DNA from 3 places in the Nonomuraea sp. NPDC003707 genome. Region 2 is predicted to be linked to each of the others. Evidence: riboswitches for the same ligand, from Rfam matches in the RefSeq annotation. Region 2 holds a riboswitch; each other region holds the start of a gene.
The links. A riboswitch is a leader RNA that binds a small molecule or an ion and turns the genes downstream of it on or off. The one in region 2 is predicted to bind S-adenosylmethionine.

Region 1 (4,229 bases), on a different contig from region 2:
CTCCTGGTCGTGCGTGACGAAGACCATGGTGGTGCCGATGCGCCGCTGGATGGCGCGCAGCTCCACCCGCATCTCCCTGCGCAGCTTGGCGTCCAGGTTGGACAGCGGCTCGTCCAGCAGCAGCACGGCGGGCCGGATGGCCAGGGCGCGGGCGAGGGCGACCCGCTGCTGCTGCCCGCCGGACAACTGGCGGGGCCGCCGCCCGGCGTACCCCTCCAGGCCGACCAGGCTCAGCGCCTCCCGCACCCGCTCGTCCCGCTCCCGCCGGTCGAGCCGGCGCACGCGCAGCCCGTACGCCACGTTGGCGGCCACGGTCAGGTGCGGGAAGAGCGCGTAGTTCTGGAACACCATGCCCAGACCCCGCCGGTACGGGGGCCGCCGGGTCACGTCGGAGCCGTCGATCACGATCCGCCCGGCCGTGGGCTGGACGAACCCGGCGACGCAGTTGAGCAGCGTCGTCTTGCCGCAGCCGCTGGGCCCGAGGATCGACAGGAACTCGCCCTTGCGGATCGACAGCCGGTCCAGGTCGAGCACGCGCGCGCCGTCGTACCCGGCGGCGAGCCCCTCGATCTCGACGTGCCCGCCGCCTTCTTCCGGGGTCAGCCGAAGATCTGGTTCCACCGCTGCTGCCATTCGTTCAGCTTCGGGGTGGCGACCGCGTAGTCCACCCAGATGAACTTCTTGAAGACGTCGGGACCGTGCTTCACCTTCTGCTCGAACGGCTCGCTGTAGGAGATCGAGTCGTTGCCCGCGGCGTACCAGGTGCCCTCGGCGAACGGCTTCTGGTTCTGCGCGGCCGTCAGGTGGTCGAGGAACTTGTTCGCCAGGTCGCTCTTCTGCGTCCCCGCGGCGATGAAGTACGAGGTCAGCGCGCCGACAGGGCCGGACTTGGGGTAGGTGAAGCCGATCGGGGAGCCGGCCTGGGCCATGGCGAAGGCGCGGCCGTCCCAGAAGGGCATGATCCAGGCGTCGCCGTTCTCGATGACGGTGGCGGCGTTGCCCGCGTTGGCGGGGAAGGAGGACACGCAGCCCTTCAGCGTCGCGAGCTTGTCGAACGCCTTGTCCACGGCGGCCGGGTCGGACAGCGTGCCGCCCTGGGAGGTGACCAGGGCGGAGAAGAACTCCAGGCCGGGGTTGTAGGTGAGCGGCGGGAGGGCGATGTGGCCGCAGTACTGCTTGTCGAAGATGCCCGCCCAGTCCGCGGGCGGCGTCTTGATCTTGTCGGTGCGGTAGAGGAGGCCGGTGGAGCCGGTGGTCAGCGGCACGCCGTACTGCTTGCCGTCGTACGCGGACTTGCCGGCGAGCACCGGGTCCAGCTCCTTGAAGTGCGCCAGCCCGTCGGTGGCCAGCGGCTGGAGCAGCCCGGCGGAGGCCGCGGGCAGCGACGCGTCCGGGGTGAACGCGATGACGTCGAACGGCGGGTTCTTGCCGCCGGCCGCGCGCAGCTTGGTGAGCCATTCGGCGTTCGCGCCGTAGACGAGGTTCACCTTGGCGCCGGTGTCGCGTTCGAACGGCTCCACGAACGACTTCTTGAACAGCTCTCCCCACGCGCCCGCGAACGCGGTCACCGTGAGCTCCTGCTTCGCCGCGCCGCCGGTGCCCGTGGAGCCGCCAGTGGAGCCACCCGTAGAGCCGCCCGTGTCGACGCCGCCGCAGGCCGTGACCGCCAGCGCGACCACCATGCCCAGTCCCGCGAGGCGAGTGAATCCGCCCTTCATCTTTCCCTTTCCTTTTCGAGCAGCCGGCCAAGGGCGCAGGGCAGCACGACTCGACATCCGCGCTTGCCGCCAGGAGCACCATTCGGCTCGACGACCGTGTCATCACCCGGGGCACCCCGCCGCGGTGGGAGGGTTGCCGTCCAGCAAGCCGGGGCTTCGCACTGGACTCGTGACATAAGCGACTATATCAGTAGGATTTACCTGGATATGGCACGAGGTGATGCTTAGTGGCTTTTGTCTCTTTTGTGCGAGGGTGTGCTCAGCCGTTGACCAGGGCGTCGCCGAGGGGCGTGCGCGCGTACAGGACGCCGCGGCCGACGCGGGTGCCCGCGATCAGGCCCGTCCTGCGCAGCGCCGCCAGATGGCCGCCGGTGGTGCCCAGGCTCTGCCCGAGCAGGGCCGCGAGCTGGGTGGTGGTGGCGGGCTCGGCCAGCTCGGCGAGGATGCGGGCGCGACTGCGGCCGATCAGGGCCGACAGGTCGGCGTCGGCCGCGGCGGGCACGGCCGCGGCGCCCCTCGCGGGATAGATCATCGCGTACGGCCAGGCGTCCTCCAGATAGGCGCCGACGGCGGTCGTGAACGCCGACGGCAGGAAGAGCAGCCCCTTGCCGCCGAGCCTGCGCAGCCCGTGGAGGCTGGTCAGCTCGACCTCGATCTGCCCCCGGGGCCGCCAGTGGACCTGCGGGCTGAGGTCCTCCAGCGCCGCCGCCCAGCCGTAGGCCGCCAGCCGTCCCGCCCGATGGGCGACGTCGCGCTGCAGGATCGCGCGGAAGCGCGGCCAGTCGTGGGAGACGATCTCCGTCCAGAGCGCCTCGTACGCGTCGGCGAACCGCTCCACCACCCGCGGTCCCGCCAGCAGCTCCCTGACCCCGCCCGCCGCCGGCCGCCCGGCGAGCGCCCGGGCGATCTCCGCGTGCGCCTGCTCCAGCGGCGTCCTGCGCATGGCGGCCAGCTCAGCCTCGAACGGCACGTCCACGGCCGTCGGCGGCGGGGCGATGAAGGCGACGTTCGTGCCGCGCCGGTTGCCGCTGATCGCGTCCGCGGCCCGCAGCACGGGGTGGGCACGTTCGAGCTCCCGGTACGTGCCCCGCCACCGAGCGGCCCACCGGCCGTGCACGCCCGCCTCCAGCCGGCCCGCCAGCACCCACTGCGCGTGCATGGTCTCGATCAGCGGGGAGATCGCGAACCTGGTGGCCACCAGGTCCTGCGGGGTGACCTCGATTCTTACGGGCACCTTTCGGTTATATCCGAAAGAGTCGCCAGCTCGCCGGTCCGGTCCGCACCATCGTGGACGTGAATGGGGCGACGTTCGGCGACGTGTTCGCCGTCAAGGAGTTCCGGGTCCTGTTCGGCAGCTTCGCGCTGCTGGTCGGCGGGGACTCGATCAAGATGCTGGCTTTGTCCGTGCTGGTCTATGAGCGGACCGGCTCGGCCGGCCTGTCGGCCGCCGCGTACATGGCCGGCTGGCTGCCGTTCATCGTGGGCGGGCTGTTGCTGCTCTCGCTGGCCGACCGGTTGCCGCCGCGGGCGCTGATGGTGACCGGCGAGGTGGTCAGGGCGGTGACGTGCCTGCTGCTGGCCTTCGCGGGGCTGCCGGTCTGGGCGATGCTGGCGCTGGTGCTGGTCACTGGGCTGTTCACGCCGGTCTTCTTCGCCGCGCGGGCGGCGATGCTGCCCGACGTGCTGCCCGGCGACGCGTTCGTGCTCGGGCGGTCGGTCCTGAACGTGGCCTCCGCGAGCGCGCAGATCGCGGGGCTGGCGGCCGGGGGCGCGTTCCTGGCCGTCGCCGGGCCCTCGGGGGCGCTGGCCACGACCGCGGGCCTGGCCGCGGTGGCCGCCGTGGTGCTGCGGGCCGGACTGCCGTACCGGCCCGCCCGGGGCACGGCGCGGGCGGGCGCGGTGCGCCAGACGCTGCGGGTCAACCGGCGGCTGCTGGCCGACGGGCGGGTGCGCGGGCTGCTGCTGGCGGGGTGGCTGCCGTGCGTGTTCCTGGCCGGGGCCGAGGCCATGGTCGTGCCCTATCTGGGCGGGCAGGGGCAGGCCGGGGTGGTGCTCGCGGCGGCGGCCGGCGGGATGGCGGTGGGGGAGTTCGCGGTGGGCAGGTTCGCCGCGCCGGGGCTGCGCGAGCGGCTGTCGTTTCCGCTGGCGGTGCTGCTCGGCGTGCCGTGGGTGGGGTTCGCGCTCGGGCCGGGGATGGCGTGGGCCGCCGTGCTGGCCGCGGTGGCGACCGCGGGGCTGTCGTACCAGCTGGGGTTGCAGCGGCGGTTCGTGGAGTCGGTGCCCGAGGAGGTGCGGGGGCAGGCGTTCGGGCTGCAGTCGTCCGGGCTGATGACGGGGCAGGCGGCCGGGGCGGCGCTGGTCGGGGCGCTCGGAGAGGTGATCGCCCCCGGGCCCGCGATCGCGGTGGCGGGCGGTGCCGGGGTCCTGGTCGCGCTGGCGCTGGCGGGCGTGCTGCGCCCGGGCGGTACGCGCGAAGCGGCCCCCCACCTCTGACCGGCCGTTGAGCGCGCG
Region 2 (4,229 bases):
ACCACAATGGTGATCGCGCTGGTGGGCGTGGGGCTGGGGTTTCTCATCACAGCCGTCGTGCTGGCGATCGAGGACCTTAACCGGCACTGATCAGGGAGACCCCAGAGGGCGTCTTTCATCTGGAGGGTTGCTACGTGGGGGTAGCGCGCCCGGTGGTGGTCACACGGATGTGGCCGAGGTTTTCCTGAACGCCTTGCTCGATGAGGAGGGCATTGTTGGCTTGGGGTCCCGTACGTCGGCCTGCTTGAGGATGGACTTCCGCTGCTTCTAGTTCTCCGTGCGCTCGATCGGGTCGCCAAGCTTCGTGGTGAAGACCAGATCATGATCGGTCCACCTGTTTCCCGGCCTTAACCCCTTCCTCGGACTGCGCCCGTAGGAGGGCAGGAGCGCGACAGGCGGTGTCCCGGGGGGCGATCAGGTCGGATGCTGTGTCGCTGTCGGCGGCAGTGTCAGCACGCCAACGGCCCGATATCAGAGCGGTCGGCGACAGTGAATGCACGGAGCGCGAATCGGGCCACGCCCAGCTCGCCCTCACCCCCCGTGGAAGCCCGTTTCATAGCAGACCTGAAGGAGTACAGCACCATGTCCATCACCCTCACCGACCAGGACAAGCTCACCCTGCGGACCGCCGCGTGGGGCGCCGTCTCGCTGATGTCCGCCGCCGGTGCCGCCGGCTCGGCCCACAAGGTCGCCACCGAAGGCTCCATCGCCCTGACCTCCGCCACCGGCCCCGTCGGACACGTGCTCACCAAGGCGCCCAAGGGCGTCAAGTACGGCAAGTCCGTCGCCGACCTGGCCGACCTGGTGCTGCCGGCGCTGACCGCGTCCATGAACCTGCTCAAGCAGCAGGACCCGGCCGAGGCCGACAACTTCCGCAGCACCGTCAGCGTCGCTCTCGAAGCAGCCGCCCGCACTCACCAGGGTCGGCCCAGCCCTACCCTGGCCGAGATGACCCGCAAGATCACCGCAGCGCTCGACGCTGCTTGATGGGATGTCAACCTCGTGTCGCGGGGTCCACTCCGGACCCCGTGACAAGGCGGCGTGACGGGTCAGGCACGGGTCGAGTCCCGCCACCGGGCGGCCAAGCTGGTGGGCGCCGAACTTACCGACAGGCCGTGTTCAGACGCTCAGGGGCGCCTCACCGCACCCAGCCGAAGCTTCTCAGAGGGCCGGCGAACGGGAGCTCACGGCGGTGAGACGGGCTTGCAGTGCCGGTTTGACGGTAGGCCAGTCTTCGGCGACCACTGCGAACATGGCCGAGTCGCGGACCTTGCCCTCCTCGCCGTGCGCCCACGACATGGACCAGGCGCGCAGCACGCCCTCGAAGGGGATGCCGAGGCGTTCCAAGGCCTGGCGGCACCGGTGGTTGCGGGCGTCGGTCTTCAGGTCGACGCGGGCAACGCCGAGCGTGTCGAACGCATACGACAGCAGCAACAGCTTCGCCTCGGCATTGATCCCGGTGCCCTGCGCCGAGGCGGCCAGCCAGGTGAAGCCGATCTCGATCGCGCGCAGGTCCGGCCGGTCCGGCCACCTGCGGGGATCCCACAGGCCGGTGCAGCCCACCACCTTGCCGTCGGTGAGCCGAACCTGCGCGAATGGGGTCAGCCCGTCGCGGACGAGCTGGGCCGCCAGGTAGTCCGGTATCTCGCGAGCGCGAGGCACCAGCGTGAAGTCGTAGGACGACCGATCCTCCTCGGCCGCTTCCGCGAGATCCGGCGCATGTCGCATCGCCAGCGGCTCCAACCGCACCAGATCCCCGGAAAGGACAGGAACATCAAGCCGCACGCTCATCAGCTCTCCCTCATCGTTCCTGGCATTGGCACCTTTCCCGCGGATTCCCGCCGGGGAGGTTGCCGGACCGTCACAGGGCCAGGTCCCTCAGATCCTCTGGATGAACTACCGAGTCGAGATCATGCCCGCACAGGCGGACACCGTCAATTCGCAAGCGGGTCTGCCCAATCCATCCCTAGGCGTTGATCGACTTGCCGAGGGCGCTGCCCGCGAGCCAGTCGTCCCATGACTTCGCCCACGGCGTCGGCCCGTTGCCGAACTCGAGCTTCCGCGACGTCCCCGTGACCTCGATGATGTCTCCCCGCTGCGTGAAGTTGTAGAACCAGCGGGCGTTGGCCATGCTGGCGTTCACGCAGCCATGGCTGACGTTGCTGTTGCCCTGCGCGCCGGTCGACCAGGGCGCGGCATGGAAGAACATGCCGCTGTAGGTCATCCTGACATTCCACTTGGTATGGGCGTAGTACTCGCCGGGCCTGCCGATGGTGGCCGAGTCCATGAGGGTCGACGCGGCCTTCTCCTGGGCGATCATGACGCCGGACCAGCTTTCGTCGCCCTTCTTGCCCAGGCTGACCGGGATGGCCTTGACGACCTTGCCGTTCTCCCGCACGACCGCCCGGTGGGTGCCATTGCGGATCTTGGTGATGTGCTCGTCGCCGACGGTGAACGTCAAGCTGCGGTCCCTGGTGCCCCACAGGTCCCGGCCCGCCCGCAGCCCGGCCAGGTGCGCGACCACCGTGACCTGCTCGCCGACCGGCCAGTACTCGCGCGGCCTGAACTGGACCTCGCGGTCGCTCACCCAGCTCCACGCCCCCTCGACCGGCTTCGACATCCGCACCTCCAGCGACCTCTCGACCGCGGCCCGGTCGCTCCTGGCGGTCATGGGGCGCGACAGCAGGAGCTGGACGGGCATGCCGACGCCGACCTTCTCGCCGTCCAGCGGGGACATGCCGCTCTCCAGCACCCGCTTCGGCTTGAGCGTGGTGAACGTGGCCCGCGCGGTGACGGGTTTGCCGTCCCTGCCGGTCGCCTGCGCGCTCACCGTGTACGCGGTCGAGGGCCGCAACGGCCACGTGGGGTGCCACGTCCCGTCCGCGCCGAGGGTCCCGCGGACCTCATGCCCCTTGGCGTCGGCGACGGTCAGCTTGGTGACCTTGCCGTCGGTGGCCTTGACGCTGACCCCGGCATCCGGGGGCACCTTCTTCGTGCCGTTCGCCGGGGTGATCGACAGCTTGGCTGCGAGGGCCCGCTCCTGTGGGCCGGCGGGCGGTGGTGGGTTCGAGCCACCCGAGGTGCAGCCTGCGGTCAGCAGCAGCGTAGCCGTGAACGTGCTGACGAGTATGGTTCGGCCGTTCCGCATCGTCGATGCCTCCACTCCCCGACAAATAGGCATCTTTCGGACAAGACGGCCTATTAGCGATACGGAGAGCTATATGCCCATAACTGTAGGTAGCAATGCAAAAGTGCCTTGATCGATGCGGCAGGTTGCGAGGCAGGCGTATCCAGAGGGCATCTGCGAGATCGAGGAGTGGGACCGTGAGCGGCCCTGAGCGCGTCCGCCATGCCTCTGGGAGACTGGGTGCCTGTGACGCGCTCTGACCTGGCTCGCAGGATTCATGCCGCAGCCCACCTCACCGGCCACTTCGTGCTCCGCTCAGGACGTACCGCCACCGAGTACTTCGACAAGTACAAGTTCGAGGGTGATCCCGTTCTGCTGGATGACATCGCTCGGGCGATGGCGCCCGTGGTCCCGGGGGACATCGAGGTGTTGGCCGGGCTCGAGATGGGCGGGATTCCGGTGGTCACCGCGCTTGGCCGGCACACCGGTCTGCCGTGTGCGTTCGTCCGTAAGCAGGCCAAGGCGTACGGGACCTGTCGTCTGGCCGAGGGTGCGGATGTGGTGGGGCGGCGGGTTCTGGTGGTTGAGGATGTTGTCACCAGCGGTGGCCAGATCGTCCTGTCCACTGCTGAGCTGCGGAGCCTCGGGGCTCAGGTCAGTGAGGCATTGTGCGTCATCGACCGCGAGCAGGGAGGTGCGGCGGCGTTGGCCGCGGAAGGCATCAGGCTTTCGTCGTTGTTGACCGCGACCGATCTGCGCATGACGGACTGATCCGCCGGGCCCATCGACATGGGCTTCTCTCTACGATCGTCACCCGTCCGGGCAGGCAGAACAAGACTGTTTCTTTGGTCGGTGCCGTCGCCATGCTGGTAACCGTGAACGCCACAAACAGCGAGGTCTGGGATCCGTTCGGCACCTTGCACAACGCCCTGTGGATCGGAGGGGGACAATGGGCCGGCAAATCCACCGTCGCCAGGCTGCTGGCCACCCGGTACGGGCTGACCGCCTATCACTACGACTATCACGACGCACGTGCGCACAATGACCGTCGGATCGCCCGTCGCGTGCGGCTTGGCGAGCCCATCGCGGACCCTGAGCCGGA
Region 3 (4,229 bases), on a different contig from region 2:
GGCGTCCTCGTCAAACGCGATCATCTTGGCTGCCATAAGGCTAGACCTCCCAGATGCAGGGTGGCTTGTCGTGGACCGAGCCGACGCCCGCGACGGCATGGGTCAGCATCTCCTTCGGCAGACCCCATCGTCCCGATCCGAGTGTTGGCACTCTGCTGCACAGAGTGCCAACGAACTGTTTAGCACTCTACCCTGTCGAGTGCAAGCGAGAAGCCTCCTACCGGGCCTTTCCTCCCCATATCAGCCTGTACGGCGGAGCCGTCCATCGCCGGCGGCAGGACCCCGCACCTGCGACGAGCCGCGTCCAGGCCACCGCAGGTGGCGGGATCCGTACGCACGGCGAGCCGCCTCGCGCGGCTCGCCGTGACCGAGTCGACGAAAGAAAGGTTGCGGGTTCGCACGGACTGCGCTGCCGGGCGATCCCCGCCGGTGCATACCAGGGGGGTGTATCAGACCGCGCGGACGGACTCCGCTTGAGGTCCCTTCTGGCCCTGCGTGATCTCGAACTCGACCCGCTGGCCCTGTTCGAGAGATCGGTACCCGTCCATCATGATCGCTGAGTAATGGACGAATACATCCTTACCACCGTCTACCGCGATGAAGCCGTAGCCCTTGTCCGCGTTGAACCACTTGACGGTGCCCTGCGCCACTTCCGACTCCTCTTACTGGGCTTTCAGATCTCGCCCATTCCTCCGCGAGACCCGTAATCGCCGGACTTAAGGGAAAATCAGCCAGACGATCGCCCTCGACCATACCTGTGGCACGGGGTTTGGCAACAGAGTCAATCTGCAAACGACGCATTTCTTCGCAACGAAGGCGCTTCAGCGTTTCATTTGCCCTGGAAATGGAGAAGGCGCCCACTAGGGGCGCCTTCCACACGTGTGATCTATAGCACTCAGCCGCCGGCAACCGCCGGGATGATTGAGATCTGAGTGCCCTCAGGTGCCGGAGTGTCGAGCCCGTCGGCGAAACGGACGTCCTCTTCCCCAACGTAAACGTTGACAAAACGACGAATCTTGCCCGATTCATCCAGAATTCTCGCGCCGATCCCCGGGTAGTCGGAGTCGAGCTTGGCAAGCACGTCACGAAGAGTCGCGCCCTCGCCACTGACTTCGGCGTTGCCCCCGGTGTAGGTGCGCAGAATGGTGGGAATCCGCACCGAAACGCTCATGGTTTAACTCGCCTTTCCTGGTTGTCAGACAGTCGCGCGGAACGCGTCGAGGGAGGGCCGGATCACGGCTGTGGGCTGGGCGTCGTCGCTGATCGCGTCGAGCGTCTTGAGCCCGTCGCCGGTGTTGAGGACCACGGTCTCGGCCTCGGGGTCGAGCCGCCCGCTCTCGGCGAGCTTCTTCAGCACGCCCACGGTCACCCCTCCCGCGGTCTCGGCGAAGACGCCCTCCGTCGAGGCCAGGAGCTTGATCGCGGCCACGATCTCGGCGTCCGTGACGTCCTCGACGGCCCCGCCGGTGCGCCGGGCGATGTCGAGCACGTACGGCCCGTCGGCCGGGTTGCCGATGGCCAGCGACTTGGCGATGGTGTCGGGCTTGACCGGCTGCACGACGTCGTGCCCCGCCTTGTACGCGGTGGAGACCGGCGAGCACCCGGCCGCCTGCGCTCCGAAGATCTTGTACGGCGTGTCCTCGACCAGCCCCAGCTGCACCAGCTCGCGGAAGCCCTTGTCGATCTTGGTGAGCTGCGAGCCGGAGGCGATGGGGATGACGATCTGCTCGGGCAACCGCCACCCGAGCTGCTCGGCGATCTCGTACGCGAGCGTCTTGGAGCCCTCGGCGTAGTAGGGCCGCAGGTTGACGTTGACGAACCCCCACTTGTCACCCAGCGGGTCGCCGATCAGCTCGGAGCAGAACCGGTTGACCTCGTCATAGGTGCCGTCGATCCCGATCAGCTTGCCGCCGAACACGCGAGCCATGGCGATCTTGGCCGCTTCGAGGTTGGCCGGGATGAACACGCACGCCTCGAGCCCGGCGCGCGCCGCCGCCGCGGTGACCGCGCCCGCGAGGTTGCCCGTGGAGGAGCAGGAAAGGGTGTGGAAGCCGAAGTTACGCGCCGCCTCGACGGCGATGGCGACGACCCGGTCCTTGAAGGAATGGGTGGGGTTGCCCGAGTCGTCCTTCACGTACAAGTTCTTGAGACCGAGTGCGCGTCCGAGGTTTCCGGCCTTGACCAGTTTGGTCCAGCCGGGGTTCATATTGGGCTTACTGGCGACGTCAACCGGCACCGGGAGCAGCGACCGGTAACGCCAGATGTTGGCGGGACCCGACTCGATGTCGGAGCGGGTCACCGTACCGAAGGAATAGGCCGCTTCAAGCGGCCCGAAACACTCCAGACACGCGAAGCTCGGACCGAGCGGGTAACGCGTGCCGCACTCACGGCAGGACAGACCGACAGCAGGACCAAAGTCGAGCGACATGAAGCGAGGCCTTCCCTCATCTTCGCCTGCGGCCACCTTGACCGCAGACCGGAATTGGCACCTTGTCCCGGTCGGCCTCGCCCTGTCGCGAGTCTCAAACCGGGAGGGTTGCCGGGGCTTCGCAGGGCCGGTCCCTCCACCCCTCTGGATGAGCAATATTCAGTTGTTGAAATGGACTCTACCCGTCCATGGGGCCCAAATGGCCACCCGTCTCAAGATGCGAGACGTGGCGTCTCAGCGATAATCATCACCCAGCACTCCCTGCACGTATTTGCGGGCCTGATGAATGCGCGACTTGGCGGTGCCCAGGGGGATGCCGAGCTGCTCGGCCACCTCGTTGTAGTCGAGCTGGACGATGTCGCGCAGCACCAGCGCCTGCGCCAGGTCGGGCTTGTCGGCCTCCAGCGCCTCCATGGCGTCGAGCAGGTCGAGCCGCGAGCCCGCGATCACGCTCACCCGCGCCACGTCGGGCTTCTGCGTGGGCAGCTCGTCCGAGGTCTGCTCGGCCGCGCGGCGTTTGAGCGACCTGTACGTGGTGCGCGCGCAGTTGGCCGTCACGATGTGCAGCCAGGTGCTGAACCGCGCCCGGCCCTCGAACCGGCCGATGTTGCGCGCCACGGCCAGCAACGTGTCCTGCGAGGCTTCCTCGGCATCCTGGTGATAGGGGAGGATCCGGGCGCAGTGTCGCATCACATCGGGCTCGATCCGCGCCAGGAGCTCGCCAAGTGCGCGATGATCTCCTCCTGCGGCCGAGCGGGCGAGTTCCTCGGTTAGCTCATCTAGCGCCATAGCTGGGATCCTATGGGCGAAGGGAGCGTAGATGAACAGCGTCCTGGTGGCCTCCAACAGAGGACCCGTTTCCTTTACCGTCTCGGACGACGGCGAGCTGACCATGAAACGCGGTGGCGGCGGCCTGGTTTCGGCACTGTCCGAGGTGGCCAGGAAGGACGGCATGCTCTGGGTGTGCGCGGCGCTGTCCGACGGCGACCGCAGCGCCGTGCGCCTGGTGCCCGGCGGCCGGATCGACCACGCCGGCTACGACACGGGTCCGGTGCGCATGCTCGACATCCCGCCCGCCACCTTCCACCGCGCCTACAACGCCGTGGCCAACTCCACCCTGTGGTTCGTCAACCACCTGCTCTACGACATCCCCAACTCGCCCAACTTCGGCACGAGGTTCGAGCGCGAGTGGGAGTCCTACCGCGACTACAACGGCGCGTTCGCGCTGGCGCTGGCCGAGGAGGCCGGCCACGGCGCCCGCGTCATGGTGCAGGACTACCACCTGACGCTGACCCCGGCGATGCTCCGCGCCGAGCGGCCGGACCTGCGCATCGCCCACTTCAGCCACACCCCGTGGGCGCCCCCCGAATACTTCTCGCTGCTGCCCGACGAGGTGGTCGGAGAGGTCCTGGAGGGCATCCTGGGGGCCGATCACGCCGGGTTCCTGGCCGACAGGTGGGCGCAGGCGTTCATGGACTGCTGTGAGGCGCTGCTGGGCGCGGAGGTCGACCGCGTGGGCCGCAGCGTCACCCACGAGGGCCGGACCACCCGCATCGGCGTGCACAGCCTCGGCGTGGACGGCGACGCGCTGTGGGAGCGCGCCGTCGAGCCCGACGTCGAATCGCACATGACCGCGCTCAGGGAGCAGGTGGGCGACCGCCGGCTGATCGTCCGCATCGACCGCACCGAGCTGTCGAAGAACATCGTGCGCGGCCTGGTGGCCTACCGCGAGTTCCTCGCCGCGCACCCGGAGTGGCACGGCAAGGTGGTGCACCTGGCGTTCGCCTACCCGAGCCGGCAC

Region 1: another riboswitch for S-adenosylmethionine. It lies ahead of ACWDRB_RS61590 (ABC transporter substrate-binding protein); the one in region 2 lies ahead of ACWDRB_RS66120 (GNAT family N-acetyltransferase).
Region 3: another riboswitch for S-adenosylmethionine. It lies ahead of thrC (threonine synthase); the one in region 2 lies ahead of ACWDRB_RS66120 (GNAT family N-acetyltransferase).

What each region holds. Positions count from the first base shown of each region.
Region 1 covers NZ_JBSFNK010000056.1:6,704-10,932, reverse strand. Annotated here, with positions in the region: gene ACWDRB_RS61595 (ABC transporter ATP-binding protein) at 1-621, opposite strand, end outside; gene ACWDRB_RS61590 (ABC transporter substrate-binding protein) at 600-1,718, opposite strand; SAM riboswitch class IV at 1,773-1,893, opposite strand; gene ACWDRB_RS61585 (helix-turn-helix domain-containing protein) at 1,978-2,952, opposite strand; gene ACWDRB_RS61580 (MFS transporter) at 3,012-4,211, shown strand.
Region 2 covers NZ_JBSFNK010000082.1:3,074-7,302, reverse strand. Annotated here, with positions in the region: gene ACWDRB_RS66130 (hypothetical protein) at 1-90, shown strand, start outside; gene ACWDRB_RS66125 (hypothetical protein) at 583-987, shown strand; gene ACWDRB_RS66120 (GNAT family N-acetyltransferase) at 1,162-1,791, opposite strand; SAM riboswitch class I at 1,799-1,898, opposite strand; gene ACWDRB_RS66115 (L,D-transpeptidase) at 1,967-3,148, opposite strand; gene pyrE (orotate phosphoribosyltransferase) at 3,374-3,898, shown strand; gene ACWDRB_RS66105 (hypothetical protein) at 4,003-4,229, shown strand, end outside.
Region 3 covers NZ_JBSFNK010000070.1:84-4,312, forward strand. Annotated here, with positions in the region: gene ACWDRB_RS64345 (cold-shock protein) at 450-650, opposite strand; gene ACWDRB_RS64350 (MoaD/ThiS family protein) at 896-1,171, opposite strand; gene thrC (threonine synthase) at 1,196-2,428, opposite strand; SAM riboswitch class I at 2,442-2,583, opposite strand; gene ACWDRB_RS64360 (RNA polymerase sigma factor) at 2,663-3,217, opposite strand; gene ACWDRB_RS64365 (alpha,alpha-trehalose-phosphate synthase (UDP-forming)) at 3,249-4,229, shown strand, end outside.